Regions from separate parts of the Weizmannia sp. FSL W8-0676 genome, predicted to be linked through region 3. Evidence: riboswitches for the same ligand, from Rfam matches in the RefSeq annotation. Region 3 holds a riboswitch; each other region holds the start of a gene.

Region 1 (10,175 bases), 680 kb from region 3:
CAGTAATGGAGTTCATGGTGGACAGCCGGCATCACCCGGCGGTAAACTTGCGCCATTAATGAGATCGGATAGGATGGGATTGTCACAAGCGTCACCTCATTCTAATATATAGCCTAACGCGCGGAGCCGGTTTTCCACAAAATTTTTCGCATAAAGGAAAACATCTTCCCTCTCCGGTTCATTGAAAATTTCATGGTAGCATTTCGGCCATTCTTTGTATAATTTTTCGGACACGGAAGTTTGGTTAAACCAATTCACGACAGCTCCCTTGTCCACAATTTTATCACTTCCGGCCTGCATGACAAGAAACGGGACGTCCGGCAGCCGCACGGTATCCATGTGTGCCTGCCGCATGGCTGCGAGCAGCTCGCGGTACCAGCGGACAGACACTTTTGTCAGCATCAATGAATCGTTGACCGCCTGCATTTGAATATCCTTATTCCGTGTTGCCATTTGCACGGTCAGCGGGCTGTTAAAGCGGAGGCCCGGGGCAATCCGGTTTAACCCGATTGAAAGCAGGCCGAGCAGCTTTGAAGGATACTGGACAAGCCCGAGGCACGGCGAGGAAAGCATAACCCCCGCAATTTTCAGATGTTCCTTCTCAAGCAGCCGGATGACCGCCAGCCCGCCCATGCTGTGGCCGAGGAGAAAAATCGGGAGGTCGAACTGGTATGCTGCCGTCACCCACTCTTTTATCTCTGTTGTATATTCATCAAAGGAATCAATATGCCCCCTTTTTGCTCTCGACGTCATCCCATGGCCGGGAAGATCGCCCATCACGACATGATAGCCGCTTGATCTCCACATCTCAATCAGCCAGCTGTAGCGGCGGTGATGTTCCATCGCGCCATGGACCATGACGATGACTGCTTTTGGGTTTTCATCTGCTTCCCATTTCCACATGTTCCTGCCTCCTTCAAAACCTGCGAAACCATCCTGCTTTTATTTTACCCATAATCCTTCTGTTCTGAAAAACATATGCCATTTTTAACTCGATTTATTCACAATTTGTTCCCAATTCTTTAAGATAAAAGAAAAGATCAAAAATAGGAGGGTACGAAATGATCTATGCTTACAATGGAAAAACCCCTTTGATTGCGCCGACTGCTTATATCGCAGACAATGTGGCCATTACGGGGGACGTTGAAATCGGCGGCCAGTCCGGCATCTGGTTCGGGACCGTCATCCGCGGCGATGTCGCACCGGTAAAAATCGGGCAAAAAGTGAATGTCCAGGATAACTGCGTCCTGCACGAAAGCCCGCAAACGCCGCTCATACTGGAAGATGAAGTGACGGTCGGCCACCAGGTGATTTTACATAGCTGCCATGTCCGGACAAAAGCTTTGATCGGCATGGGTTCAATCATCCTTGACGGCGCCGAAATCGGGGAAGGCGCTTTTATTGGCGCCGGCAGCCTTGTCACGCCCGGGAAAAAGATCCCGCCGCATACGCTTGCATTCGGCCGCCCGGCAAAAGTGATCCGCGCGCTTACCGAAAAAGATATCCAGGATATGCGCCGCATCGTCCGTGAATATGCTGAAAAAGCGCAGTACTATAAAAATGCCGCCGGGCGCTGACAAAGGTTAACGGCGGGCACCGGCAGCCGCATTGTTTTAAGCCGCAAATAGGCGAAAAAAGCATGATAAAAATAGGGCCATACTGCTAACCGGGTTTAAAAACCGCCGCGATGCAAAGCTTGCGGGCATGTGCGAAAAAAAGCGTTATACGATAAAGGGCCTGCCCCCGTTTCCGATTGATTACGGAAGCGGGGCCAGACCCCCCTTTTTTCTGTTACAACGAAGCGCCGGCAAGCCGCCCTTGTGTTCCTTTTTGAAAATCGTACTTGTCTTCCATATACACGGCATGCCACAGCATGAAAATCAGCACGGTCCAGATTTTCCGGCTGTAATCCAGCTTGCCTGCACAATGGTCTTCCAGCAGTTTTAATACATATTGTTTGTTGATGATGTCGTCCGTCGGGCTCGTTTTGATGATCTCTACCGCCCAATCATGCATTTCATCTTTCAGCCAGTGGCGGATCGGAACCGGGAACCCGAGTTTTTTCCGGTTCAGCACATGGTCCGGCACGATGCCTTCCACTGCTTTTCGCAAAATATACTTCGTTGTGTTATGGGACGTTTTTAAGCCCGCCGGAATTTGTGAAGCGACCCGGAACACTTCTTTATCCAAAAACGGCACACGCAGTTCAAGCGAATGGGCCATCGTCATCCGGTCCGCCTTCAGCAAAATATCGCCGCGCATCCACGTATGGATATCGATATATTGCATCCGGTCAACCGGGTCGTAGCCTTTCGTTTCATCGTACAGCGGCTTTGTGATATCGCGGTAGTCAAGGCTGTTGTTATAAGTCAACAGCAAGTCGCGTTTTTCTTCTTCCGTGTACATTTTCGCATTGCCGATATAACGGTCTTCCATTGGCGTGACACCGCGTTCGATAAAGCTCTTTCCTTTTACCCCTTCCGGCAGCACTTTCGCCAAAGCCTTCAAAATTGATTTTCCGGCAGCCGGAATTTTATCAAAAACTTCAAGCGACTGCGGTTCACGGTAAATATTATAGCCGCCGAACAATTCATCCGCGCCTTCGCCGGATAGGACAACGGTCACATGCTTTCTTGCTTCGCGCGCCACAAAATAAAGGGGAACACAAGCAGGATCTGCGAGCGGATCGTCCATATGCCAAATAATTTTTGGCAGTTCTTTCATATATTCCTCCGGCGTGATCACATAGCTGATATTTTCAACACCGAGTTTTTCCGCCGTTTCTTTGGCAACATCAATCTCGCTGTAGCCATCGCGTTCGAATCCGACGGAGAATGTTTTAATGCCCGGGTGGAACTGTTTTGCAATCGATGCCGTAATCGAGGAATCGATCCCGCCCGACAGGAACGCGCCAACCGGTACATCGCTGCGCATATGTACCTTTACGGAATCGATAAGCACATCGCGCACTTCTTTTACAAATTCGTCCTCGCTCTTATGGACCGGGTGGAAGGAAGCTTTCCAGAACTGTTTGATTTCCATCGGTTTGCCGATTTTTTTCATAAAATAATGGCCCGGTTCGAGTTTTCGGATGCCACTCGTCATGCTGAAAGGTTCCGGCACAAATTGATAGGTTAAATAGTATTGGACAGCATCATAATTGAGTTCCGGTTTTTCCATGGCAAGCAAAATGCTTTTCTTTTCGGAACCGAAATACATTTTATCGCCGTCTTCATAATAGAAAAACGGTTTAATGCCGAACGGGTCGCGCGCGCCGCACAGCGTTTGTTCCTGCTTATCCCAGATCGCAAATCCGAACATCCCGCGCAGGCGCCCGATTGCTTTTTCGCCGTAACGGCTGTACATGGCAAGGATGACTTCCGTATCCGAATTCGTTTCGAATGCCATCCCTTCTTTTAATAATTCTTCACGCAATTCAACATAATTATAAATTTCGCCATTAAAAATGATCCAGTACCGTTCGTTTTCGTATGTTAAAGGCTGGTGCCCCGCCTCGATGTCGATAATGCTCAGGCGCCTGAAACCGAACTGGATATGTTCGTCTTCATAAAAGCCTTCATCATCCGGGCCACGGTGCTCGATCATATGGTTCATCTGTTTAAACCGTTGCCTGTCTTCGTCTGATAATGTAACGGGTTGGTCATGGACGCAGCCAATAAATCCGCACATGTAAAAAGTCACCTACTTTAATCATTTCGATATACTTCTATTGTAAATTTATTTCTTGAAAAAACAAATCGATTTCCGCCAAAATTTGACGGCCAAAATCTGCACATGTAATATAGTTTAGCATGTTTTCCGGCAGTTTGCAGGGATTTTGTTAAAAAAGGTACATGTATCTCCCGCATGGAAAAAGAGCGGCCTATCAACAGGCACGCTCTTTTTCCCATTATTTTCCGATATGATTGCGGGCGAATTCATTCAACGCCCCGGCTTTGTCCGTTTTTTCCCAAGGCACATCCAAATCATCGCGGCCGAAATGCCCGTACGCAGCGGTCTGTCTGTAAATCGGGCGGCGCAAGTCGAGCATTTTGATAATGCCGGCCGGGCGCAGGTCAAAATGGGCTTCAACCGCCTCGATCAGCACTTCTTCCGGAACTTTTCCAGTCCCAAACGTATCGATGGAAATGGAAACGGGCTTCGCCACCCCGATCGCATACGCAAGCTGTACCTCACATTTTTCCGCAAGGCCGGCCGCAACAATATTTTTCGCAACATAGCGGGCGGCATAAGCAGCGGAACGGTCCACTTTCGTCGGGTCTTTCCCGGAAAATGCGCCGCCGCCGTGGCGTGCATATCCGCCGTACGTGTCGACAATGATTTTGCGGCCGGTCAGCCCGGCATCCCCTTGAGGGCCGCCGATAACAAAGCGGCCGGTCGGATTAATCAAATACTTTGTATCCGCATCGAGTAAGTCTGCCGGCACAACCGGTTCAATGACGTATTTTTTCATATCCCCCTGAATTTGCCCGGAACTGATGTCAGGATTATGCTGCGTTGAAATGACAATTGTATCAATCCGGGCAGGCTGGTTGTTCTCATCATATTCAACTGTCACCTGTGTCTTCGCATCCGGGCGCAAATACGGGATCACTTCATGTTTGCGGAGTTCAGCAAGACGGCGGGCAAGCTTGTGGGCAAGCGAAATGGGAAGCGGCATCAGCTCTTCTGTCTCATTGCAGGCAAACCCGAACATCAGGCCCTGGTCGCCGGCTCCGATTGCCTCAATCTCTTCATCGCTCATCCCGCCTTCGCGGGCTTCCAAAGCCTGGTTAACGCCGCGCGCAATATCCTCGGACTGTTCGTCAATCGATGTCAAAACAGCGCAGGTTTCCGCATCAAACCCGTATTTCGCGCGCGTATAGCCAATCTCTTTAATGGTCTTGCGCACCACTTTCGGAATATCCACATATGTATTGGTGGAAATTTCCCCCGTGACGAGCACGAGCCCTGTCGTGACGGAAGTTTCGCAGGCAACGCGGGCATTCGGGTCTTTTTCTAAAATGGCATCCAAAATGGCATCGGAAATCTGGTCGCAAATTTTGTCCGGATGGCCTTCCGTCACCGATTCCGATGTGAACAAATGCCGTCCTTTTAACATCCGCTTTTCCTCCTTATATTGTTACATATTGAAAACGGTACTCATACCCTAAACTCGATTCATTTTAAGTACAAAGCCAAAAATAAAAACCTTTCCCATTCATATGAGTGGAAAGGTTTTGACTTCAATCAATCGCGCCTTTCACTCTTATCGTTCAAGGAAACATTCCTTGCTGCAGGTTAGCACCTTTGCCTGGAAGTCAAGCGGCAGCTGCGTTGCGAGCGCATTGCCTGTTCCAGAGGCGGGTTGCTGGGTTTCATCGGGCCCGTCCCTCCACCAGCTCGGGATAAGAGTATCCGTTCAAAGTAAAATCATACGCAATTTAGCAGGCGCTGTCAATGCTTTTTTCACCATTTGCCCTTTTGCCCCCTGCATTTTTCCCGGGAAAAAGTATGTAATAAACGGATGAATATGTTATACTGATATCGTTTAAAGCGAAATAAGTTATTCAAAGGGGCGGTTTATGAAAATGGATCTGATTGGCGCTTCTGACGATTTAAAGTTTTTGTTGTCGGGGGAAAATGTGCGCATGCAGCTTTCCGTGCCGCAATTAATGGAAAAAATTATTGAACGGAAAGAAGCTGTGCTGACAACGGAAGGGGCCATTTCTGCTACAACAGGAAAATACACAGGAAGGTCGCCGAAAGATAAATTTATTGTCGTCGACTCCGAATCAAAAGACCGTGTCGACTGGGGCAAAATCAACCAGCCGGTATCTCCCGGCGTGTTCAACAGGCTCTATGAAAAAATGATCCGGCATTTAAAAGGGAAAGACGAAATTTTTGTGTTTAAAGGTTTTGCGGGTGCCGATCCAAAAAGCCGCCTTCCGATCCAGACCGTGAATGAGTTCGCCTGGCATAATTTATTCGCGCATCAATTGTTTATCCGGCCGGATGCGGAGGAACTCAATCAACACGATGCGCAATTTACCATTCTTTCCGCGCCGCTGTTTAAAGCAGACCCGGCGCTTGACGGCACGAATTCCGAAGCGTTCATCATGATTTCACTTGAACGCCGGATGATTCTGATCGGCGGAACGGAATATGCAGGCGAAATGAAAAAAAGCATTTTTTCCATCATGAATTATTTGCTGCCGCAAAAAGGCATCCTTCCCATGCACTGCTCCGCCAATACCGGGAAAAACGGCGATACGGCCCTGTTTTTCGGCTTGTCCGGGACCGGGAAAACGACACTTTCCGCCGATCCGGAGCGCGCGCTTATAGGGGACGATGAGCACGGCTGGTCCGACAGCGGCGTCTTCAATATTGAAGGCGGATGCTATGCAAAGTGCATCGGGCTTACAGAAGAAAAAGAACCGCAAATTTACCGGGCAATCCGGTTTGGGACCGTACTTGAAAATGTAGTCGTAGATCCGGTGTCCCGTAGGCCGCAATATGGCAACAATGCACTGACGGAAAATACAAGGGCTGCTTACCCGATTGAAAACATCGGCAATATTGCCCGTTCCGGCATGGCCGGCCATCCGTCAACCATTATATTTCTGACGGCTGATGCGTCCGGTGTCCTGCCACCGATCAGCAGGCTGACAAAAGAGCAGGCCATGTACCATTTCTTGAGCGGTTACACTTCCAAACTGGCCGGCACCGAACGCGGCGTCACGCGCCCGGAAGCTGTGTTCTCCACTTGCTTCGGCGCGCCGTTTTTGCCGCTTGAGCCCGCCGTTTATGCGGAAATGCTCGGAGAGAAAATTGGCAGGCACAACGTCCAGGTATTTCTGGTCAATACCGGCTGGACAGGCGGCCCGTACGGAACCGGTTCCCGCATGAAATTAAGCTATACGAGGGCCATGGTCCGGGCTGCGATAAACGGCAAACTGAAAAATGTGGAAACGCGGCAGGATGATATTTTCGGGCTGCACATCCCGGCCCGTATTGAAGGGGTGCCGGAGAAAGTCCTTTATCCGCAAGATACATGGGCGGACAAGCAGGCTTACCGTGAAAAAGCGTTCGAACTTGCAACCCGGTTCAAAGAAAATTTCCGGCAATTTTCATCAGTGCCGGATGATATTGAAAAACTCGGCGGCCCGCTTATTTAAGCATAAGCGGGAGCCCGGCTAAAACCAGGTACTTGCCTGGACGGCGCTGATTCCTTCCTGCAGTGCCCATTGGTGGTGGGTGCCGGCCATTTTTTCCGCAGCCTCGTGAAGGTTGAGCCATTCCAGGTTATGGCTACCTTTGCGGGGCTGTTCCCATTTTCCCAAATAAAACAGACCTTCATCCATGGACCGCGCGCCTGTTTCCTGTGCCGCTTTGCCTAAAAAGCCCGCAATTTCAAGATCCGCGCCGACTGTCCGCATCAGGCAGGCAAGTTCAGACTCCCCGCGGCTGATTTCCCCGCCCGGCAGCCTGTAGCCACTGCCCGACGGCACCACCCCGACTTTTTCTTTTTTCGCATCAAAAATGACGGCATATGCGCCGCAAGCTTTTTTGTAGCCCGTTTCCATCTTTGGCATTCCTCCTTTTTTAAGCAAATGCAAAGACCGGCCCCTTTTCCCTCAAGTATCCATTATGGCGGATGCTTGGGCCGGCCCTTTTTAAATCGCTTCGGCCTGTTCCTTTTTCCAGTTTCAGAAGCCGGCCTTTTCTCTTACGATTAGTATTTTCAATCCTGCCCATTTCATCCCGAAAAACCAGGCTGGCGGCACCTTGCAAGGCGTGTGTTGCGTCTGCCAATATTCCGCCGCCGGATCCGTTTTTTCTCCGCGCTACTCGCAAGCTGATCCAGTTCCGTTCACCAGGCATGGCCCTTTGGCCGGATCCCGGCGTTCTCCGGTAAAATCAGCCGGGCATTGCACTTGTAAAATTCCCTTCCGCCCGTCCTGATAAACCAAACAGGCGCCGCGGATCATGGTGCGGCGCCTGTTTAATTCGGCGTGTTCAAAGAAACCAGTTCATAATGAACGATCGTTGTATTGTTTTCCCATTCCAGTTTGCGGATGACAGCGCTCCCGCTCGGCCCGTGTTCCTTCTTTTTCCGGATTTCAACTGGCGTATCAAGCGGATACACGCAGTAACCCGGTTGCTTCAGCAAAAAGAGGTTTTGCTCAATACGCTCTTCTTTCCCGTTCGTCACGAGCATCGTATCGAGTTCCATCGGCATTCCCATTCGGCTCACCTCCGTCGTTGCTTCTATTGTATCATGTGCGGAATGCCTTTTCATCCAAACGCTGGCATCATGGACAACCCGCCGGTTTACAGGCGGCGGGAAATGGTGGCCAAGCTCCGGGAAATACCATGTTTCAACCGGTTTTCCAAGCTGTTTGAGCCCGCGTTCGAGACGAATGGCGTGTTCCACGGACACATTTTGATCCTGCTCCCCGTGGATGACGAGAACGGGGCAACCAATTTGCCCGAGCTTATACAGCGGCGTCCGCACCCGGTACCGTTCTGGATATTTTTCCGGCGTGCCCCCGATCACGCGCTTCATCATTTTTCGCAAATCGACCCGTTCCGCATAACAAAGCGCAACATCCGAAACGCCGCCCCACGTGACAAGAGACGCGGCCGGCCGGGCTTGCGCGGTGCCGAGTGCCATGATGCCGCCGCGGGAAAATCCGAAAACGTGGACACGCCCGCTTACCCGCTCATGCTCCATCAATACGTCAAAGCCAAAATAGGCATCATGCATATCATCTCCGCCAAAGTCTTCATCGCCTTCCCCGCCCCGGTTGCCGCGGTAAAAAGGCGCGAAAACGATAAACCCTTCCGACGCAAACTCGCCGATCCTTGCAGGCCGCACCATGCCGACGCTTTTGATGCCGCCGCGCAAATATAAAAACCCGTCATAAATGCGCCCGTCATCCGGCTCTGCCAGCAACCCTTTCACTTTTAGGCCGTCCGACCAGTATGTCACCAGATACATGCGCACATGCGGATTCGGGGACGGAAAAAGCTGCTTTTCGATCACGGTCTTCAAATTGCATCACCTTTTCAGTGTTTCGTTTAATTGATCCGCTGCAAAGATTGCCTCTTTATCATGTACAATATCGCCGGGTTTATTGCCCTCTCCAAGAATGTAACCGTCAAAACGCATGCCTAAAAAGCCGAAAATATATGCAAACTGCTGGATCAGCGGCAGCCCCTTGACACGCGGCATATCCCCGCCGGCTGCAATCACATAAATTTTTTTCTCCGACATTCTTTTTTTAAAGTCCGGAAACTGCGGATCCCGCAATGTTTGTGACCAGCGATCGATGAAGTTTTTCATCAGCCCCGACATCCCGTACCAGTAAATCGGCGTTGCAAAGATAATCGTATCGCACATTAAAATATGCTGGATGAGAATGCTATAATCATCCTCCACTTTTGAAAACCCTGAATCCGTGTGGCGTTTGTCTTCGACCGGAAGAATACGCGCATCTTTTAAATAAAAGCGCTCCACATGCATGCCTTCCACTGCGCGTTCCGCGAGCAGCTCTGTATTGCCGCGCGGGCGCGAACTTCCGTAAATCACTGCAATCGTCATGGCTGTAACCTCTTTTATCCATTTACTTTTTACTTTCTATGCCAGTATGTCGGCCACAGCCGGCGCCTGTCAAGCAATTCGGATTCCGGCGGTTTTCCAAAAAACTTTTAAAACCCGTGCGCTTTCAGTTAAAATAAAGGTATTGGAAAAAATTTTTAAAAAACACTGAACTGTAAAAATTATTTTGAAGCAGCAGGTTCATAAAGGAGATTGACTTTCGATGACCTATTATTTAGGCGTAGATATCGGTACAACATCAACAAAATCTGTTTTATTCGGCGAAAAAGGAAAAGTCATCAGCATGCACCATGCAGGCTATCCGCTTTACAGCCCGTCCCCCCAGGTCGCCGAGCAGCATCCGGATGAAATTTTCCGCGCCGTCATTGACTCGATGAAAACAGCGATCGCCAAAAGCGGCGTTGATCCTTCCGAAATAAAACTCGTTTCGTTCAGTTCCGCAATGCACAGCCTGATTGCAGTGGACAAAGGCGGCAAACCGCTAACCAACTGCATCACCTGGGCTGACGCGCGCGCGGCAAAATGGGCGAAAAAAATAAAGGATGAATGG
Region 2 (10,175 bases), 1.1 Mb from region 3:
ATTTTGCAGGAGTCGGAAACTTTTGCTTTTTAAGCAATTCTTTATCATCCTTGAACTTTTCATACGTTTCTTTGCGTTCAGCTAACATCTTATTGTAGACAAAGCGAACACAACCAAATGTCTTAGCTAATAATGCGGATTGTTCTTTGTTTGGTAACAAACGAAACTTGAAAGCTTTGTTTTGCTTGGCCATATCAATTCACCTCACTTTGTGCGAAAAAATTTCGTATATATTGATTATATTGTAAAAAATCCGTACAATCAATATGAGGTGATAATCATGAGAGAAGAGAAAGAACGTGTAGAAATTCATATGCCTAAGACGATATTAGAAAAATTGGAGCAATATCAAAAAGAAAATGGGATTCCAACTAGAACAGCCGCAATCTTAGAATTGTTGAGAAAAGGATTGGAAAAATAACTTTGGCTAAAGCCAACCGAAATTCATCTCCCACCTACTCATTGGTGCGATTCGCACCTTCACATTCCTTGAGGATGGGAGACTTCTTTCGGAAAGCCGTTAAAAACCGGACGGACGATTATCATGCAATTTTGTTTGAAACCCGTCTGCTCGGGCAAAAAGCGGTGTGCATCAGCGGCGAGGAAGCAGTCAAAAAGTTTTATGACCCGGAAAAATTCAAACGAAACGGGGCTGTGCCAAAACGTATTCAAAAAACGTTGTTTGGCGAAAATGCGATCCAGACGCTCGATGGAAAAGAGCATCTCCACCGGAAAGCGCTGTTTTTATCGCTGATGGGGCCGGATGCGCAGCAGCATTTGGCATAAATGGTCCGGGCAGCATGGGAAGCGCGCATCCCCGAAAGGGAGCAAAAAGACCGTATTGTTTTGTTTGACATCCAACATGTGAAAAAGAAAACGCCTGCCGGTGAATGGCGGGCGTTTTCTTTTTTCTCAATCGTCTCTTCCCAAAATGCCGAGAATTTGCAAAATGTAAATAAACAGGTTGATAAAATCAAGGTACAGGCTTAAAGCCAAAAGCGGGACCATTTCCTCGGAAATGCCATGGTGCTTCATTTGGTTAAAGTCAAAAACAACATACAGGGAAAAAACAATCGCGCCAATGAAGGAGTACGCGAGCATCCCGGTTGAGGTTAACGGGCTGAAAATGCTGAATATTCCGATGAAGATCAGCGCCAACAATGCGACAAGCAATGCGGTGCTTAAAAAGCCAAGATCCCTCTTGGTAACGGCCCCAATAACACCCATCACGGCAAAAATGCCGAACGTGGAACCAAAAGCGAGCAGGACGACCTCAGCACCGGCCTGGGATGCATAATAAGCTACAATCGGATATGTCGTAATACCGGAAATAAAGGTGAAAGCATAAACGAACATATACCCGACGCTCTTTTTCCTTCTTAACCAGAAAGCGGCGATGACCATTGCAATTTCTGCAACCATCAGCGGCATCATAAGCGCAGGCGGAATGAATCTCCCCGTATATAAACCCGCCGTTGCAAACAGCAGTGAAACGGCAAAGACGCCAAGCACTTTCTGGAATACAGACCTTGATTGTATGGCCTCCATAAAATCCCTCCTTTGTTTTTCTTATTACTATTATATTTTCACATCGCCCCTGATTTCAATCTTTCCGTCCCATTTTAAAAAATTTTGCGAATGCCCTTGACAAAAATAGGTGGAACATTTAAAGTGTATTTAAACTAAATAATATTTAAAATTCTTATCCAGAGAGGTGGAGGGACTGGCCCCTTGAAGCCTCGGCAGCGGTCTTTTTTAAAGAACTGTGCCAATTCCAGAAAGCAATTGCTTGAAGATAAGAAGAGCGGACGGTTCTGTTTTGCAATCCATACCTCTTCTTATTGCCGAAGAGGTTTTTTTAATGGGCCCATGCAGCTAAAAGCAATTTCTTTCTGCGCACAGCAGCTGTTTTAAAAAATATGCAGAAAGAGGGAATCATGATGACAAAAACATTAACAAAAGCGCCGTACAGGGCAGACATTGTCGGAAGCTTTTTGCGCCCGGCCCGGTTGAAGAAAGCGCGGGAAAAATTTGCAGCGGGAACCATCCCGGCCGAAGACTTGCGTGCAATAGAAGATGAAGAAATCCGCCGCCTGGTCGACAAACAAATTGAAGCCGGCCTCGAAGCGGTAACGGACGGAGAATTCCGGCGGAGGTTCTGGCATACAGATTTCATGGAACATTTAAACGGGGTAAAAGGATACGTGCCGAACCATGGATACCGGTTTGTCGGCATCGAAACGGAAGCTTATGACGTCCGGGTAACCGGAAAAGTCTCCTTTAACCCGGACCATCCGCACATAAAAGATTTTATTGCGCTGAAAGAAATCGCCGGGGACAGGGCGGTTGCGAAAATGACTATTCCAAGCCCGAATCAGTTTTTCAATGCGGGAATCCGCAATGAAGACATTTACCCGGATCTTGAAGAATACGCAAATGATATTATCCAAACTTACCGGGATGCGATCAAAGCTTTTTATGATGCCGGCTGCCGCTACTTGCAGCTGGATGATGTTTATCTTGCCGGCCTGTGTGCACCGAAACTGCCGTTTGCAGACAGTGAGCTCGAAAGGGAAAGATTGATTGATCTCGCTTTACATGTAGCAAACAGCGTACTGGAAGACAAGCCGGATGATCTGACCATCACAACCCATCTGTGCCGCGGCAACTACCAGTCGAAATGGGCTTTTGAAGGTCCGTATGATAAAATTGCCCCGAAAATCTTTGCAAATGAAAAAGTAGACGGGTTTTTCCTTGAATACGACGATGAGCGTTCCGGCGGGTTTGAACCGTTGAAATACATTCCGGAAGGCGGGCCGAAAGTCGTGCTTGGCATTTTTACATCGAAAAAGGGAGAGCTTGAAGATAAAGTGCTGATCAAAAACCGGATTCGGGAAGCATCCAGGTATGTACCGCTCGAACAGCTTTGCATCAGCACCCAGTGCGGCTTCTCCTCCACCCACCACGGCAATCTTTTAACAGAAGAGCAGCAGTGGGACAAAGTAAAATATATTGTGGATACCGCAAAGGAAATTTGGGGATAAACCGGGAAAACCCGCTGGGGCAGCCAGCGGGTTTTTTATCATGATGGAGGCACGAATCCCTTTCCTGTCTGCTTGTTCATGATCGAAGCACACAGCCCTTGCTTTAATGCGAATGCTGGGCACGGTTGACATTCCCCCGAACCCCGTGTGCGTGGGCTGCTTCTTCAGCCGGCGATTTAATGAAAAGCGTAATCGCAAAAGAGACCAGGCAGAGAATCGTGATCGCATGGAATGTCGGCATAAAGCCCCCGAGAAGGGAAGCGATGACCGATCCGGATAATGCGCCGATGCCGAAGCCTTGGTAAATCACTGAATAATTGGCGCTTTGATTTTTCAGGCCGAAGAAGTCTGAAATAATAGCCGGAAATACGGTGACATTTCCGCCGAAACCGAAAGCAATCGCAGCAACACAGATAAAGAACAGGGCGAAATTTAAGTGGGCATAGCTCAAAATGGAAACCGCAACGGCCGTCGCGAGCAGCGTCCCTGATACCACTTTCATTCTTCCCACATGGTCTGATAAACCGCCGAGAACGAGCCGCCCGATGGTGTTAAAGACGGCAATCAGCGCCACTGCATTGCTGGCCGTCGCAACATCCAGCCCGACAAGCCTCGTGCCGATGTCTTTAACAAGGCCGATCAGATATAAACCGCTCATACACGCCGTGAAGAACACGATGAATAAGAGGTAAGCTTGTTTCGTTTTGAGCATTTCTTTGATGGTAAAATCTTTTCCGGCCGGCTGTTTGGACACAGTACCGGATGTGGTTGTATTTTCTGCTTCTTTCAAGAGGAAAGATCCGCCGGTGATCATGGCAATTGCAATCACTCCCCAGCAAAGAAAAGCCTGTGTGACACCAAACGAACTGAGGACGGCACCGTTTACAAACTTAAATACCAGGCTGCCGGTCCCGTATGCCCCGACGGAGATGCCTGAAACGAGGCCTTTTTTATCCGGAAACCATTTCATTAAATTGGATAAAGTCGTGATATAAGCTGTCCCGTCTGCATAACCGACAATAAGGCCTGCCAACAGATAGAGCATCCAAAGTGAAGGTGCAAATGAACTCAAGATTAATCCTGCGCCAAGCAAAATGCCGGAAAAAGCAACCAGGCGGCGCAGCCCCCATTTTGCCTGCAATTTTGTCGCAAACAATGTCGATACTGCAAGTGCCAGGCTTAAAATAGAAAATGTCGTCGATACTGCACTCAATTGCCACCCGAATTTATCAACAAGCGGCTGGTTAAATAAACTCCATGTATAAACAGTCCCAAGCCCCATTTGTACAATCATCGTCCCTAATACAATCAGGCTGCGGTTTGCTTTTCGTTCTAACATGTCCGATTCCCTCCGTTTCTTCTGTCCTTTTCTACAGTTCAAATTATAGTACGAAAATAAGGAGGGAACTCATTTTCGGAACGAGAATGCTTTAAAAAGGAATAAACGGTATACAGAAAGGAATGGATGGCACAGGAACAAACCGCTTCTTGAAACTTTCCCGCGCAATGTCCATAAAAGATGGCATATGGATAAAATTAGGTATTCCAATTTATGCACAATCTTCCTGAAAAACGGTATTGCCGGAAGCAGGCCATGCCCGTTTTTTCGGCGCAACACCTTGGAGGATGGCAAATTGGAAAGCAGGCAACTTTTCACACGCGAACGGCCGCAGTGCGCAAAGTAGGCCATGCTATTTTTCACGCCCGCCCCGGCAAAAAAGGAAAAAACCGGCATACACTTTTTGTTCATGCCAGCCGCTTTTCCTGCATGGCTGGGCGCTTTATGGCGCTTTATATTAAAAATGCATCAGCGCTTTAAACTGTTTCACATTTCTTCTGCTTACCGGTATTTCCGCGTCCATCCCTTTTAAACGGAGCAAATACGTCTGATTGAACCACGGCACAATTTCCCGGATCTTCGTTAAATTTACAAGATAAGACCGGTGGCAGCGAAAGAAAAGATCCTCAGGCAAAAGGGACTGGAACTCGGATATCGCCATGGGCATTTCAAACGTTTCCTGTTGTGTATAAACAAGCGTGATTTTTTCCTGAGCGGCGCAGTAAAAAATATCGTTTGCATCCGCCACAATAATTTTCTCGCCCTTGCGCAAATTCACCCGCTCTTTCCGGTGAAGCCCGCCATTTCGCGGCACAGCCCCTTCTTCTCCCGGCAATGGATGCTCTCTTTTATACGCAGCCTCAAGCCTTTTCAACATGGCGGCAATTCTTTTTTCTTCATATGGTTTTAAAATATAATCAAATGCTTCCAGTTCAAAAGCCTGTACGGCGTGTTCCTTATAAGCCGTTGTAAAAATAATATACGGTTTATGCGCAAATTTGCTGATGCTTCCTGCCAGCAGCATGCCGTCCAGGGAAGGAATATTAATATCAAGAAAAATCGCATCTGTTTCATGTTCCTGTAAAAATTTCAGCACATCCAGCCCGTCTTCAAAACAATCGGTAATCTCAATCCCGCTGTACGTTTCAATCAAATACGCCAGTTCTTCACGTGCCGGTATTTCGTCTTCCACTATAATGGCTTTCATATTCTCCCACCTTCGGAACCTCAAAATAAACTTCTGTTCCGGGATTCAGCCTTCTGATGGCCAGGCCGTTTCCGTAAATCAGTTTGACACGGCGATGGACATTATAAAGGCCAATCTGTGTGACCGGCATATTATCCTGGTAAACATGCTCAATCACTTCTTCCGGAATGCCTGCCCCTGTATCCGCCACACTGATGCGGACTTTATTTCCCACCTCCTTGACGGAGATTTTTACGATCCCCGGCCCTTTTACTTTTAAAATCCCATGGTTGATTGCATTTTCCACAAGCGGCTGGATAATCAGGCTCGGGATCAGCACGGATACGGCGTCAATCTCATATTCAACCTGCAGGCGGCTGCCGAATCTCGCTTTTTCAATCTCAATATAGTCGCGCACCTGCTGCAGTTCTTTATTGATATCAATAAAATCATCAGCCAATTCAAGATTATAGCGCATAAAACCGGATAAGTTCATGATTAATTTTCTTGCTTTATCGGGATTTCTGCGGGTCGTGGAGGCAATCGCATTTAACGCGTTAAACAAAAAATGCGGGTTGATTTTTGTCTGGAGCGCCTTCCACTCCGCTTTATTGGCTTCTTCTTTGATTTCTTCGATGCGCGAAATTTCCATGAGCGTCGAAATCATCTGGGCAAGGCCGATTGCCATTGTCTGCAAGGAGTAGGTGATTTTGTTCGCTTTTTTATAATAAATTTTCAATGTGCCGGTGACTTCATCCCGCTCCTTTAACGGAATAATCAGCAGGCACTGGATCTGCGGGGTCTGCTGGTCCTGGATATGGTTGCGGATCGTAATTTCCCCGCTTTTGATCGCAGTTTTTGTCAGATCACTAATAATTTCATGGCCGATCTGGTACCTTTCCTGTCCGAAGCCGACATAAGCCAGGATTTTTTTCTTATCGGTGATGGCAACTGCATCGGCGCGGATCTCATTTTTAATGATGGCGCAGATTTTTTCCAACGATTCTGCATTAATGGCGCGGAAATACGGCATGGTTTTATTGGCAATATCAAGCGCCAGTTTTGCCTGTTTTGCCGCCACAAATTCCTTCTCGCCCTCCACGCTCTTAATCAGCAGGACAATCAATCCAATATTGACGTCGCCCGCGATCATCGGGAAGGCAATTTTGGACACAATATCCACCCCGGTGCTGAACGGGTGGGCAAAAACAAGAATCAAAAGCATCGTTAATATTTCACAAAACATCCCGGCTGCGATCCCGACGAACCAGCGCCAGGAATTTTTCACTTTCCTGCTGATCAGGCCGGAAATGACGCCGGCTGTAATACTCGTAATCAAGCACGGCACGGAGGTAACCCCGCCAATATCTATTAAATAACGGTGCAACCCGGAGACGATGCCTGTGATAATGCCAACCCACGGGCCGAACAGGATGCCGCCGGATACGATGGCAATAATCCGCACATTGACAAGGGACCCGTCCACCTTAATGCCCGAGTAAGTCGCAAAGATGGCAAAACTGCAAAAGACTGCAGTGATAAAACTCAATTCAAAAACAGACGGCTGCTCCTGTTGAAAGATTTCTTTAAAACGCGGAATTCTCGTGATAAAAAATAAGCAGGTTAATAAAAGGGAAGCCCTCTCAAATATTCCCAGCAGCATTTCAAATGACGTTTCCACCGTGCTACCTCCCTCGCGGATGCCGGAAACCGCCCCTTTAAGGCCGGGCCTGGCGCCTGTTTTTTCATGTTTCCTAACTCCAGTTTACTCGATTCCCCGCGCAGTTGGTATGAAATTTAATGGAATTTATGGCGGCGGTTTTTTGTAAACGCAGAAACCCCGTTCTATATAGAAGACACCGGCTGAAAAAATGCCGGGAAAACGCTGCAAATGCGGGCTGTGCAGCAGGATGCTCAAACGCATCGAACGGCAAAAAAATTGCAGGCATCCCCTCCCGCAATCTTTCAGCCGTTTTCCGGCGCGCTTTACCGTTTAAGCCCCCCAATCCTGTGACAAATCATAAGCAAGCGGCGTTTCAATGATCTTTTTCACTTCAGCGGGATCATCCGTTTTGCCCAGCGCCCACATTAGTTTCGGCACGATCGCTTCCGTATTCATATCCCCGGAAACAATCACCGGATATTGCGCGACTTTTCTTCCGACTTCATACAAATACAAATCATGCCCTTCTTCCAAGCATTGCGTCGAAATCATAACAACAATCCCGGCATCGGTCAATTCCTTGATTTTTGGCAGCAAATTGCGCCCTTCAAACGGCACCCCGCCGTTCCCGAAACTTTCAATGATCACCCCGCGGTAATGTTCCTTTAAAAAATCAAAAATCTCCGGCTTTGTGCCCGGATGCAATTTTAAAAGAAAGACATCCGGTGACAGGCTTGTCTCAATATGAAACGGCTGCTCCGGCGGTTGTGGCCTCCAATGATAGTGCACCTCGTCCCCTGCTACATAAGCCACATACGGATGATTGATGCTTTCAAACGCATCGTAGCTTTTCGTCCGCATTTTCACCGCCCTTGTGCCCATGATCACGCGCCCGTCAAACACGACAAAAACGCCGCCAATCTCCTCGCAGGCAAAGCGGAGGGCGTTGAAAAGATTTTTCTTGGCATCGGTCTTTTTAAAACTGATCGGCACCTGCGAACCCGTCAGCACAACCGGCTTATTCAGGCCCTGCAGCATATACGACAAGGCTGCCGACGTATATCCCAATGTATCCGTTCCGTGTGTAATCAAAAAACCGTCATACTGTTCATAATGTTCCGCAACTGCTTTTGCAATCTGCACCCAATGTTCCGGCTGCATGTTTGTGCTGTCGCGGTTCATTAATATCTTTGCGGTGACATCGGCAGACAAAGCAGCATGCTGAAAATATTTCAGCAAGTCTTCTCCCGAAAGCCCAGGTTTCAGCCCTTCATCCCCCTCAACGGAAGCAATGGTCCCGCCTGTTGCCAAGAGCAAAATTTTTTTCATTTGTGCCACCTTCATTTCTAACTGTCTCGGAAACCAATATAGCTTATTATATGATTTTTGCGGTTCCCGTTCAATTTTTTGTCTCGCCTCTAAAAGCTTTTTCAAACATGCCTATGTTTTTGATACGGGCGGGCCAAAAACGTTATCTCTGCCTCCAGTACCATTCGCCCTTTCCAAAAGCCTTGATGGTTCATATTCTGTTAGAAATGTACGGCATCAATTAATGAGGGAGTGGGGAGTTTGAGCCCGAATTTAGAAAAGTTTGTTGACCGCCTGCCGCTCGCGGAAAAAATCCGGCCAGTGCGGGAAGAGGGCGGGATCGCATATTATGAAGTCACAATGGAAGAATTTTGGCAAAAGCTGCACCGGGATTTAAGGCCGACAAGGTTATGGGGGTACAACCGCCGCTTTCCCGGTCCGCTTTTTGACGTGCCGCACGGGAAAAAGATACGGGTGAAATGGACGAATCATTTGCCGCAAAGACATTTTCTCCCGATTGACCCCACCATCTTAGACGGGATGGGAACGGACTTTCCGGAAGTGCGGACCGTCGTGCATCTCCATGGCGGGGAAACCAAACCGGACAGCGACGGCTATCCGGAAGCCTGGTTTACGGGCGATTTTAACGAAACCGGGCCGGCATTCAAAAATGAAGTTTATGAGTATTCAAACAAACAGCGCCCCGCCACTTTGTGGTACCATGACCATGCGATCGGCATTACGCGCCTCAATGTGTATGCAGGCCTGGCCGGCATGTATATCATTCGCGATCAAAAAGAAAAGGCTTTCCATCTGCCATCCGGCAAATACGAAATTCCGCTGCTTCTCACGGACCGGACTTTTAACAATGACGGTTCCCTTTTTTATCCGCGCCAGCCGCAAAATCCGGGGCCCGGAACACCGGATCCATCCGTCGTGCCGTTTTTCCTCGGCGATACGATTCTTGTAAATGGAAAGGTATGGCCCTATTTGGAAGTGGAGCCGCGAAAATACCGGTTCCGGATTGTCAATGCGTCCAACACGCGGGCCTATCAGTTGTACCTTGATTCCGGCCAGGCTTTTTACCAGATCGGCACGGACGGCGGGCTGCTAAGGCGGCCGGTGCAAGTCGGAAATTTGGCACTGGAACCGGCAGAACGGGCGGATTTGATCCTTGATTTTTCCGAATATGCCGGGCAGACGATTTTACTAAAAAATGACCTCGGGCCTAATGCCGATCCGGCCGACCAAACCGGCGATGTCATGCAGTTTAGGGTCGTGCTGCCGGTTTCCGGAGAAGACACAAGTCGCATTCCGCCGTCCTTGTCTTCTATCCCGGTTCCTTCCAGCCAAAACGTGAGCGCCATCCGCCATTTAAAACTGACCGGTGCAACCGATTCATACGGGCGCCCGCTATTGCTTCTGGACAAAAAAAGATGGATGGATCCGGTGACGGAAATGCCAAGGCTCGGCACAACTGAAATCTGGTCGCTTGCCAATACAACGGCTTTTACCCATCCGATCCATATCCATCTTGTCCAGTTTCAAATTTTGGACCGACGCCCATTTGACTTGGACTTGTATAACGAAACGGGCCAAATTGTATATACCGGCCCTGCGACCCCGCCGGAACCG
Region 3 (10,175 bases):
TTTTTTGCAACATCCACTGCGCTTTTTCCTTCGTTAACTGCAGTTCGCCCGCTTTTACTGTCTCCATTTATCCATCCTCCTTATCGTCGTCTTTCACTTGGTAAACAAGCAAAAAGCGTGCCAACTGAAAACCCCGCTTTCATCCTGCTTCGTCTGCCCGGCACATAAAAAAATGAGACAAACCGGGACAGCTGTCTCATTTTGTCTCATTTTTTCCCATATTTTCTTATCCGCTGATTTCTGACTTTTTCATTTTCCATGCAGCCGGTGCAACGGGTTTTCGTGACATCAGGCTGTGCAGCACCATACCGGCTGCAACTGTGATGATGCCGAACCAGGACAACAGCGATGGCGCCGCAACCGGTAAAATGGCCATCTCCCCGAACAGCGCAAACAGCACTTCCAATGACTGGGTCGCTTCCACAAGCGATAATTTTTGCATGTCGCCGCGGACAAGATCGGTTGCCCGGAAAAACAATACCGTGGCAATCACCCCGGAAAAGACCGCAACCACGCCTGATTGCACGATTTGGTTTCCGGACGGCGGGCCGGACGCTTTTAAACCGTACAATGACAGAATAAACCAAAAGGGCAGGCTGGCAAGTGTCATGCCGAGCACACGCTGAAATGTATCGAGCCGGCCTTCGCACAATTCCATCATTTTCCGGTTGCCCAAAGGATAAGCAAAAGTCGCCACAATGACGGGAAGGACACCCAGCATCATTTCCCGGAAGCTGATCCGGCCGGCCTGCTCAAGCTGCATCATCAAAACGCCGAGCAAAATCACAAGCGACCAGCGCAAGCCGCGGAACGGGATGGGTTCCCGGATTTTCAGCAGGCCCTTCGGCGTCTCCACCGTTTTAAAAAAGAACGGGGCAAGCAGTGAACCGGATAAAATCGTGATCTGCCAAGTGCCGGCCACGAGCCATCCGGGCGCATAGGCTGCCGAAAAACATAACGGCGCATAAAAAAGAACAAAACCGGTAAAGCTCCACAATAACCACCCGGCTGGATGCTTTTTCATTTCCGCCCATAAGGCTTGAAAATTTTTCCTGACAAGCACGATCACAAGCAAAAACGGAACCATCAAAATGTACCGGAGGGAGGCGCTCCAAATCCAGCTGCCGCCCGACAGTTCCATCGACCGGTTTAAAACAAATGTCACCGCGAAAAAGAAGGCGGCACATACCCCTAATAAGACCGGACGCAACATCTCCCACATCCTTTTTATAGCGTTTTGGAATGAAACCCCGCATACGGGGCATTCCTCCTTATCTTATGAAAGCGGCCATGTTTTGAGCTCGTTCCAATACGTGCAAATGGTCTGGATACCTTTATCAAAATTTTCAAGATGGAAATGCTCGTTCGGCGCATGGGCATTTTCCGACGAAAGGGCAAACCCCATCAGCACGACCGGTATGTTTAAAATGCGGTCAAATTCTGCAACAATCGGAATCGACCCGCCGCCCCTTGTATAGGTAACCGGCACGCCGTACACTTTTTCATACGCTTTTCCGCAAAGCTGGATGGCAGGATGCTTGCGCGGCGTGACATACGGGTAACCTTTGTCAAATTCGGTTACAGAAACGGTTACGCCTTTTGGGGCATGGGCTTCAATATGTTTTTTCAGTAACGACAGAATTTCGTACGGGTCCTGGTTTGGCACAAGGCGGCAGGTCACTTTCGCAAAGGCTTCAGACGGCAAAACGGTTTTCAGGCCTTCTCCGGTGAAACCGCTTTGTAAGCCGTTGATCTCAAGCGTCGGCCGGACGGATGTTCTTTCCGCGTACGAGTAGCCTTTTTCCCCGAACAATGCCGGTACGCCAAGCTGCGCCTGTATTTGGCCTTCATCTGCCGCCTGTTTTGCGAACGCTTCTTTTTCTTCCGGCGTGCTTGCTTCCACTTTGTCATAGAAGCCTTCCACCAAAACCCTGCCGTCCTGGTCGTGGAAGGACGCCAGCAATTCAACCAGCGCAGTGGCAGCATTTTGCACCCCGCCGCCATATTCGCCGGAATGAAGGTCGCTTGATGCGCCTTTTACATGGATTTCAAGGCCGCATAAGCCGCGCAGCCCGTAGCAGATCGTCGGTTTTCCCAACTCCGGCATGCCGGTATCGGAAACGACGATCAAATCCGCTTTTAAAAGTTCCTGATGTGCTTCTACAAATGGTGCGAGATGCGGGCTGCCGATTTCCTCTTCTCCTTCAAACAGCACTTTGATATTGACAGGCAGTTCCCCTTCCGTTTCCATCAATGCTTCGATCGCTTTGATATGCATAAACACCTGTCCTTTATCATCACTCACGCCGCGGGCAAAAATTTTGCCATCGCGGATCTCCGGTTTAAACGGATCGCTTTTCCAGAGGTTCAGCGGATCAACCGGCTGGACGTCGTAATGCCCGTAAATCAGGACGGTCGGCTTCCCGTCTGCGTGAAGCCAGTCACCGTATACAACCGGGTTGCCTTTCGTTTCCATCACTGCGGTATGTTCGAGGCCTGTTTTCCCAAGCTCTGCTTTCAGCCATTCCGCTGCTTTTCTGACATCTGGTTGATGTTCGGATAGGGAACTGATACTCGGGATTTGGAGAAAATCAAACAGTTCTTCTAAGTGCTGTTCATGGTGTTCCTTTAAATATTGCTGATACGTTTGTGACATGCCTATACCTCCTCGTCATGCTTTCTCTTTATTGTAAGACAAGTTTCATTATTTTTCCAATTCATTTGCAAGGTGGCAAATGAAAAAAAGAAAGCAGGAGCCCCCTTTTGGCAGCTCCCCGCATTTTTTATTGATGCGTTTGATTCGCAAATTCCGCCATGGCTGCGGCCATGAACGCCGCAAGCCCTGGGCCAAATTGATCAATGTTTTTTGTAAACCGGCTGTCTTCTATATACATTTGGCCAAGCCCTTTAAAGGCTTCCGGCGTATAATCCCCGAAATGGCGGTTTAAAAAATCAAACCATTTCCGGATCGCTGTTTGCGCTTCTTGTGCGCGCGGGTCCTTGTGGCGGATGGCAGCAAGTTCACGGTAAATTTCGTTCATCTCATCAGCCAAAGCCAATTTTTCATCTCCGTCAAGTCTCGCCATTTTCGCTTCCGCTGCATCTACTGCCTGATCCCCCCATTTTTCGCGTGCCTCACGCGCATACGGATTGCTGTCAAAGCGGAAACCGGCAAATTTTTCTTCACTGGACATTTTCATTCCCTCTTTCTCCGATTGGATTGTTTTTTCGATCAAGGCAATCATGTTCCCGAGCCGATTCTGTTTTTCAATCAGCAAATGGCGCTGGAGCTCGAGCGCCCCGAGCCTGTCAAACGAAGGGCTTTCAATGATTTCCTTGATCTTTTGCAAAGGGAAGCCCAATTCCTTGAAAAATAAGATTTGCTGGAGCGTTTTTAGGTTTTCTTCCGAATAGTGCCGGTAACCGGACGGTGAAACTTCAGCCGGTTTTAGCAGCCCGATGTCGTCATAATGGCGCAATGTCCGGATGCTGACGCCGGCCAGCTCTGCAACTTCTTTAATTCTCATCGTGCAGCCCCCCTTCCTTTTTTACTGTAAGGGGTGACGCAGCGTGAGGGTCAAGACATTTTTTCAAGTTTTTCCTGGAGGGCAAACAGCACTTCGTAAATTTTTACGAAAGCTTCCATGAGCGGCATTTCTTCCTTGAAACCGGGCACATCGTTCAACGGAAAGTTCACATCCCAGATGCCTTCATTGCCATCAAAAACGATTTCCCCTTTCCCGTCTCCTTCGAGCAGTTCAGACAACCCCGTTTGAATCGCCGGCCCGTATTTCTTCTGCACTTTGAGCCCGAGCATGCAATTGTAATGGCCGAAGACATCATCCAGCTCAAGGGCAATCCCGTCGACGCCGATGATGCCAAACCAGTGTGACGCGATGTAAACATATTCTTTCCTATGCTTTTTCAAATAGAGGACAGGTTCATTTAAAAACACCGCCGTTTCCACTGCAAGCGTCTCATCGGTTTCCTTGCTGCACCGTTCAATAGATGCATCGGCAAAACGGGCGGTACCCTCTTTTTCAACAATTTCTTTTTCCCTGACAGCATCTTTGAAAAAATCCTTATAGCGCTCCAAATACGCTATTTCTTGTTTACATAATATTATTATAGTATCCTTTTGGTTTTCGATATATGTTTTTAAATTTTTTCCCAGCATGGCAACCATCCTTTATGAGGTATTCTGCTAAACAGTATGTCCCAATTGGAAGCTTTTGTAAAGAAACAAAAAACTGTGCCCGGAGAATAAAATCCTTCTAGGCACAGTTTGTAAAATTATTTATTCACCGCTGCCGGTTTATGAAAATCACGTCCGTCACGGATCGCTTCTACAATTCCGGCGCGGATGACGAAATCCCCGAAATGTTCGCCTTCCTGCCGTTCTTTTGCATATTGCAAAAGAATCGGGCGCAGGGAAGCGAGGATCTCTTCTTCCCCGATATTTTCCTTATAAAGGCAAGCAAGCCTGTCGCCGGTGAAGCTGCCACCCAAATACAAATTGTATTTTCCGGGGCCCTTTCCGATAAAAGCCATTTCCGCAAGCGCCGGCCTTGAACATCCGTTCGGGCAGCCCGACATCCGGATGACGATTTCTTCTTCGCGCAGCCCCGCTTCGTCCAAAATCTCCTCGATTTTTCCGAGCAGTTCCGGCAAGTACCGTTCTGCTTCCGCCATCGCAAGGCCGCAAGTCGGGAATGCGACACAGGACATCGAGTTTCTTCTGAGGGCGGAAGCATGCTTGCCGTCCGTCAGATGGTATTTTTCAACCAGCTCGCCGATCTTTCCTTTCATTTCGTCGGTGACATTGGAAATAATAACATTCTGATTCGGGGTCAGGCGGAACTCGCCCTGATGGATTTTTGCAATTTCGCGCAGCCCGGTCATCAAAGGATAGCCGTCAAAATCTTTGATCCTGCCGCTTTGGACAAATAACGTCAAATGCCATTTGCCATCGCCTTTGATCCAGCCGTAACGGTCGCCGTTATGGTCAAAATGGAACGGGCGGGCCTCCCCGAGATCCCAGCCGAGCCGTTCATTCAGTTCCGCCTTGATCCATTCAAGCCCCCGCGCGTCAATGGTGTACTTGAAACGCGCATTTTTCCGGTTCGCGCGGTTGCCGTAGTCGCGCTGGATCGACACCACTTTTTCCGCCACTTCAATCACCTGGTTCGGCGTGCAAAAACCGATGAGCCGGGCAAGCTGCGGATATGTTTTCGGATCGCCGTGGGTCATGCCCATCCCGCCGCCAACCGCGACATTAAACCCTTCAAGCTTCCCTTCATTCAAAATGGCGATAAACCCTAAATCCTGTGAAAAAATATCGACATCATTGGAAGGCGGCACAGCAAACCCGATTTTAAACTTCCGCGGCAAATACTTCGGGCCGTACAGCGGTTCGGAATCTTCCTGCTCTTTTGTATCAATGATTTTTTCATCTTCCAGCCAAATTTCATGATACGCGGAAGTCCGCGGCAACAAGTGGTCGCTCGTTTTTTTCGCCCATTCATACACCTCGGCATGCACATCCGACTGGTACGGGTTCGGGTTGCACATCACATTCCGGTTCACATCCCCGCACGCGGCAAGCGTCGTCATGAGCGCATCGTTCATTTCGCGGATGGCCTGCTTTAAATTCCATTTTAAAATGCCATGCATCTGGAATGTCTGCCGGGTCGTCATACGCAGCGTTCCGTTCCCGTATTTTTGCGCCAGTTCATCCATCACAAGCCACTGTTCCGGGGTCGCAACGCCGCCCGGAATGCGGACACGCACCATAAACTGGTAAGCCGGCTCCAGTTTCTTTTTGCGCCGCTCGTTGCGGATATCCCGGTCGTCCTGCTGGTAGCTGCCATGAAATTTCAACAGTTTATTATCGTCCTCGGATATCGCACCGGTCAGCGGATCTTTGAGTCCTTCCGCAATCGTTCCTCTTAAAAATCGGCTTTTTTCTTTTATCGTTTCAAGCGGATCAAGTTTTTTATCAGCCATCTTCCTGCCCCTCTCTGTTAATACACATCACGCTGGTATCGTTTTGCCCGTCGCATTTCCTGTAAATAATCCTCTGCCTCTTCCCTCGCCATATTGCCTTCTGTTTCAAGAATTTGAAGCAACGTTTCCTGGACGTCGCGGGCCATGTGCTTCTCATCACCGCACACATACACACAGGCGCCTTTTTCAAGCCATGCATAAAAATCTTTGCTTTTTTCAAGCATCCGGTGCTGGACGTATATTTTTTCTGCCTGGTCGCGCGAAAAAGCCACATCCATCCGTTCGAGCACGCCATTTTTCAGCCAGTTTTGCCAGTCAAGCTGATACAGAAAATCCGTCGCAAAATGCTGGTCCCCGTAAAACAGCCATGTTCGGCCGGTGATCCCTTCCGCTTCCCTTTCTTCCAGGAAAGAACGGAACGGCGCCACGCCTGTTCCCGGCCCGATCATGATCACCGGCACATCCGGGTCAGCCGGAAGTTTGAAATTCGGATTGCGGTGGACATAAACCGGCAGCTTGTCTCCCGGTTTTATCCTGCCTGCGACTTGCCCGGAGCAAACTCCTTCGCGCACCCTTCCGTTTGCTGTATAGCAGTCCAGTGCAATGACAAGATGGACTTCATCGGGGTTCGCTTTCCAACTGCTTGCGATCGAATAAAGCCGCGGCGGCATTTTCCGGAGCATTTGTACAAAAGCTTGCACTTCCACTTTTTCCGGCGGATATTCCTCGACAAGATCGATCAGGCCCCGTCCTTCAAGGTATGCCTTTGCCTCCGCTTCATTTTCAAGCAAAGCCGTAAGCCCTTTGTTTCCGAAAAGCACGGCTGCCTGCTGAAGCAGTGGTTTTGTTAATCTCGTAATTTCATAATGTCTGAGCAATGCTTCCCTGGCCGGCAGTACTTCCCCTTTTTTATTGATCGGAACCGGTTCTTTTGGATCCCAGCCGAGCTTTTCGATCAGCCGTTCCACGAGTTCCGGGTCATTTTCCGGGTAAATCCCGATGCTGTCCCCCGGTTCAAATGTAAAACCGGAACCTTCAAGGGATAATTCGATATGGTGCGTTTCTTTATTGGACCCTTCCCAGTTCAAATTGATATTTTCCAGCACTTCCGCCTGGAACGGGTTGGATTTGGAATAATCGGTGTTTGCAGGCCGGGTGGCATCGGCAGCGGTTGAAGGCGGCAAGGCAGATGACTGGAGCACGCCTGTAACCCCTTCAAACCATTCCTGGGCGTCTTCTTCATAATCCACATCGCAATCCACTCGCGGATAGAGCCGTTCCCCGCCCAACTCTTCCAGCCTCTTGTCGATCTCTTTTCCGACCTTGCAAAAAAACTCATATGTCTGGTCCCCAAGCGCCAAAACGGAAAATTGGACCCCGTCCAGTTTTGGGGCTTTTCTGCTGTGGATCAGCTCATAGAAAGACAATGCGTTGTCGGGCGGGTCCCCTTCCCCTTGTGTGCTTGTAATGATGAGCAGATACCCTGCATTTTTTAAATCTTTCGGCTTGGCCGCATCGAGTGCCGAAAAAGATACGGCAAACTGCATTTCTTTTAATCTGGCGGCGAATGCTTCGGCAAGCGCCTGGGCATTGCCTGTCTCGGAACCAAACAGCAGCGTAACCGTTTTGGTTGCCGTCTGTACCGGCTTTTCGGCAACAGCTGTACTTCCCGGGGGATTCGTTCCTTGTTCGGCAAACGGATAGGTTAAATATCCGCTCAGCCATAATTTTTGCTGATCCGTTAACATTTGCAGCAGTTCATTTAACTTTTCCGCCTGTTCTTTACTAAACGGGCTGTTTTGTACACTTAACGGCAAATCTTCCACCTCGCAATGTTTGCATGCACTTTTCATTTGTTTATTTATGTATGACATCCTAATCCAAATAGACATAGAAGTTTACTTGGATTTTAATCCGCTTCTTTCCATGAGAAGCACCTTCGAAAAAAGCTCTCCTTACAAAGATAAGAAGAGCCGGCGCACAATGGTCAACTTCTCTTATCTTTCAGACGATTGTCTGCAGGAATTGGCACAGTGTTTTTCAACCTGTTGCCGAGGCTTCAAAGGGCCTTTCCCTCCACCTCTCTGGATAAGAAGCACGAATCATTATTTAGAAATCATTGAAAACATTATACAATCAAATGCGGTGGCAGTCAATTCTTTTTTGAACAGACGGGGGCGATAAAAAAAGAAAAGGGTGGCAAATTCCGCATCAAGCGTCCCTCCAATATACTTTATGTATTTTTTGCACAGAATGAGGGGGGAATGGATGAACATCCGCATTTACCAGGGGAATGAGATCACGCCGGAAGCCGGGGATGCCAATATTGTGATCGATGTGATCCGCGCGTTTACGGTTGCCCACCATGCCTTTTTGGGCGGCGTAAAAGAGATATGGCTGGCAGACTCAAAAGAAGCGGCTTTTTGTATCAAAGACAAATACCCGCATGTCTTGCTCACGGGCGAAAGGAACGGCCTTCCGATACCGGGATTTGATTTGGGCCATTCACCGGCCGCCATCGCCAAACAGCCGTTAGCCGGCAAAACGTTGGTGCAAACATCCACAAACGGGGTAAAAGCAGCCTTCCGCGCCCTTTGTGCAAAGGAAGTCTATGTTACCGGCTTTTCGAATGCAAAAATGACGGCAAAATGGGTCCTGCGCAAATGGAAAGGCAAAGACAACGCCCGCATCAATATTATCGCTTCCCATCCGACGGGGGAAGATGACCTGGCATGCGCATTATACATGGAAAGCATCCTTACCGGCTCCGGCACGATAAAGCCGGAATCAGTGATCAAGGAGATTGTAAATGCCAGTGTTGCAAAGAAATTTCTTGATCCCGGCCAGCCTGCATTTAACCCGGCTGACCTGGAATTTTGCAGCAACGAAACAGACTGCGGGTTTGTTATGAAAATTGATCCAACAGGAGAATTTCCAACGATCGTGAGGGTTGAAGATGAATGACCATGGTTTGACACTGCCTTTACGCAATGAGAAACCGCGGGATTGCGGAATCACCATCTTAATTGACAATGGCATTCCGCTGAACTTTTTTAAAGATACCATGAACAGTGCAGCCCCTTATATTGATTTCGTCAAATTCGGCTGGGGAACATCGGTGGTTTCGCGCCATTTGGAAGAAAAAATAGATCACCTGAGGCAAAACGGCATTGCCTTCTTTTTCGGCGGCACTTTATTTGAAAAGTTTGCCAGCCAGGGAAAGACGGATCGGTACGTTCAATACTGCCGGCGGTTTGCATGCGAATATGTTGAAATCTCAAATGGCACCCTGCCGCTGTCCAATCCGGAAAAGTGCCATTATATTGCGGAATTTTCAAAGGAGTTTAAAGTGTTAAGTGAAGTTGGCTCAAAAGATACTGCCAAATCAATAGCCGACACGCCGGCGTTATGGCTGGAATCGATTAGTCAAGATTTAGAAGCAGGCGCATATAAAGTGATGACAGAGGCAAGGGAAAGCGGCACGAGCGGCATTTGCAACGGGGACGGGGAAATACGGGAGGAGATGTTTGCGGCCATCCTGGACTCCGGGATTCCCGCGATGCTTTCATTTTCGAAGCGCCCAACAAGCAGCTCCAGGCTTTTTTATCCAACAGCTCGGCCCGGATGCCAATCTGGCCAACATCCCTTTTTCGGATGCCCTTGCGCTTGAAACATTAAGGCTCGGTTTGCGATCAGATACTTTTTTTATTGGAGGAGATTCCCATGAGAAAAACGGATAAAATTTTTCATTTGGCGATCCCGTGCAAAGATCTTGATGAAACAGCCGATTTCTATCAGAAATTAGGCTGTAAGGTGGCGCGCCGGTATGATGACCGGGTCACTTTCAATTTTTTCGGGGACCAGGTTGTCTGCCATCTGAGCCCTGAAAAAATAGACCCCAACCCGAAAATGTATCCCCGCCATTTCGGCATTACTTTTTTGGATAAAGCAGCATTTGAGGAAACCCTCCAATCCGCAAAGAAAAACCGCTTGGCATTTTTCCAGGAGAAAATGGTCCGGTTTGGGGGCAGGCAAGAGGAACATTGGACATTTTTCCTCCAAGATCCCTCCAACAACTTGCTCGAATTTAAATATTACCACGATGAAAGCATGGTGTATTAACCAGTCCCATTCATTGCTCAAAGCATGCGATGCGGCTTTTTCCGGAA

Evidence for each region. Region 3 has a riboswitch for S-adenosylmethionine ahead of NST20_RS07300 (assimilatory sulfite reductase (NADPH) flavoprotein subunit). Riboswitches for the same ligand answer to the same signal wherever they lie in the genome.
Region 1: another riboswitch for S-adenosylmethionine. It lies ahead of metK (methionine adenosyltransferase); the one in region 3 lies ahead of NST20_RS07300 (assimilatory sulfite reductase (NADPH) flavoprotein subunit).
Region 2: another riboswitch for S-adenosylmethionine. It lies ahead of NST20_RS12645 (5-methyltetrahydropteroyltriglutamate--homocysteine S-methyltransferase); the one in region 3 lies ahead of NST20_RS07300 (assimilatory sulfite reductase (NADPH) flavoprotein subunit).

The regions. Positions count from the first base shown of each region.
Region 1 covers NZ_CP151954.1:2,184,247-2,194,421, forward strand. The annotation lists gene NST20_RS10740 (tetraprenyl-beta-curcumene synthase family protein) at 1-86, opposite strand, end outside; gene NST20_RS10745 (alpha/beta hydrolase) at 97-903, opposite strand; gene NST20_RS10750 (gamma carbonic anhydrase family protein) at 1,062-1,577, shown strand; gene asnB (asparagine synthase (glutamine-hydrolyzing)) at 1,792-3,690, opposite strand; gene metK (methionine adenosyltransferase) at 3,911-5,122, opposite strand; SAM riboswitch class I at 5,267-5,415, opposite strand; gene pckA (phosphoenolpyruvate carboxykinase (ATP)) at 5,592-7,178, shown strand; gene NST20_RS10770 (DNA mismatch repair protein MutT) at 7,197-7,586, opposite strand; gene NST20_RS10775 (DUF2584 family protein) at 8,006-9,049, opposite strand; gene NST20_RS10780 (flavodoxin family protein) at 9,065-9,607, opposite strand; partial or broken gene gntK (gluconokinase) at 9,828-10,175, shown strand, end outside.
Region 2 covers NZ_CP151954.1:2,558,284-2,568,458, forward strand. The annotation lists gene NST20_RS12625 (RNA-guided endonuclease TnpB family protein) at 1-193, opposite strand, end outside; gene NST20_RS12630 (ribbon-helix-helix protein, CopG family) at 281-421, shown strand; gene NST20_RS12635 (hypothetical protein) at 496-786, shown strand; gene NST20_RS12640 (Bax inhibitor-1/YccA family protein) at 913-1,548, opposite strand; SAM riboswitch class I at 1,700-1,802, shown strand; gene NST20_RS12645 (5-methyltetrahydropteroyltriglutamate--homocysteine S-methyltransferase) at 1,941-3,044, shown strand; gene NST20_RS12650 (OFA family MFS transporter) at 3,148-4,383, opposite strand; gene NST20_RS12655 (LytTR family DNA-binding domain-containing protein) at 4,841-5,590, opposite strand; gene NST20_RS12660 (sensor histidine kinase) at 5,550-7,250, opposite strand; gene NST20_RS12665 (asparaginase) at 7,563-8,561, opposite strand; gene NST20_RS12670 (multicopper oxidase) at 8,802-10,175, shown strand, end outside.
Region 3 covers NZ_CP151954.1:1,503,944-1,514,118, reverse strand. The annotation lists gene NST20_RS07330 (thiamine pyrophosphate-dependent dehydrogenase E1 component subunit alpha) at 1-67, opposite strand, end outside; gene NST20_RS07325 (multidrug resistance efflux transporter family protein) at 227-1,213, opposite strand; gene NST20_RS07320 (dipeptidase) at 1,277-2,656, opposite strand; gene NST20_RS07315 (MerR family transcriptional regulator) at 2,784-3,527, opposite strand; gene NST20_RS07310 (hypothetical protein) at 3,578-4,096, opposite strand; gene cysI (assimilatory sulfite reductase (NADPH) hemoprotein subunit) at 4,294-6,006, opposite strand; gene NST20_RS07300 (assimilatory sulfite reductase (NADPH) flavoprotein subunit) at 6,024-7,880, opposite strand; SAM riboswitch class I at 8,001-8,101, opposite strand; gene NST20_RS07295 (2-phosphosulfolactate phosphatase) at 8,275-8,970, shown strand; partial or broken gene NST20_RS07290 (phosphosulfolactate synthase) at 8,963-9,746, shown strand; gene NST20_RS07285 (VOC family protein) at 9,730-10,128, shown strand.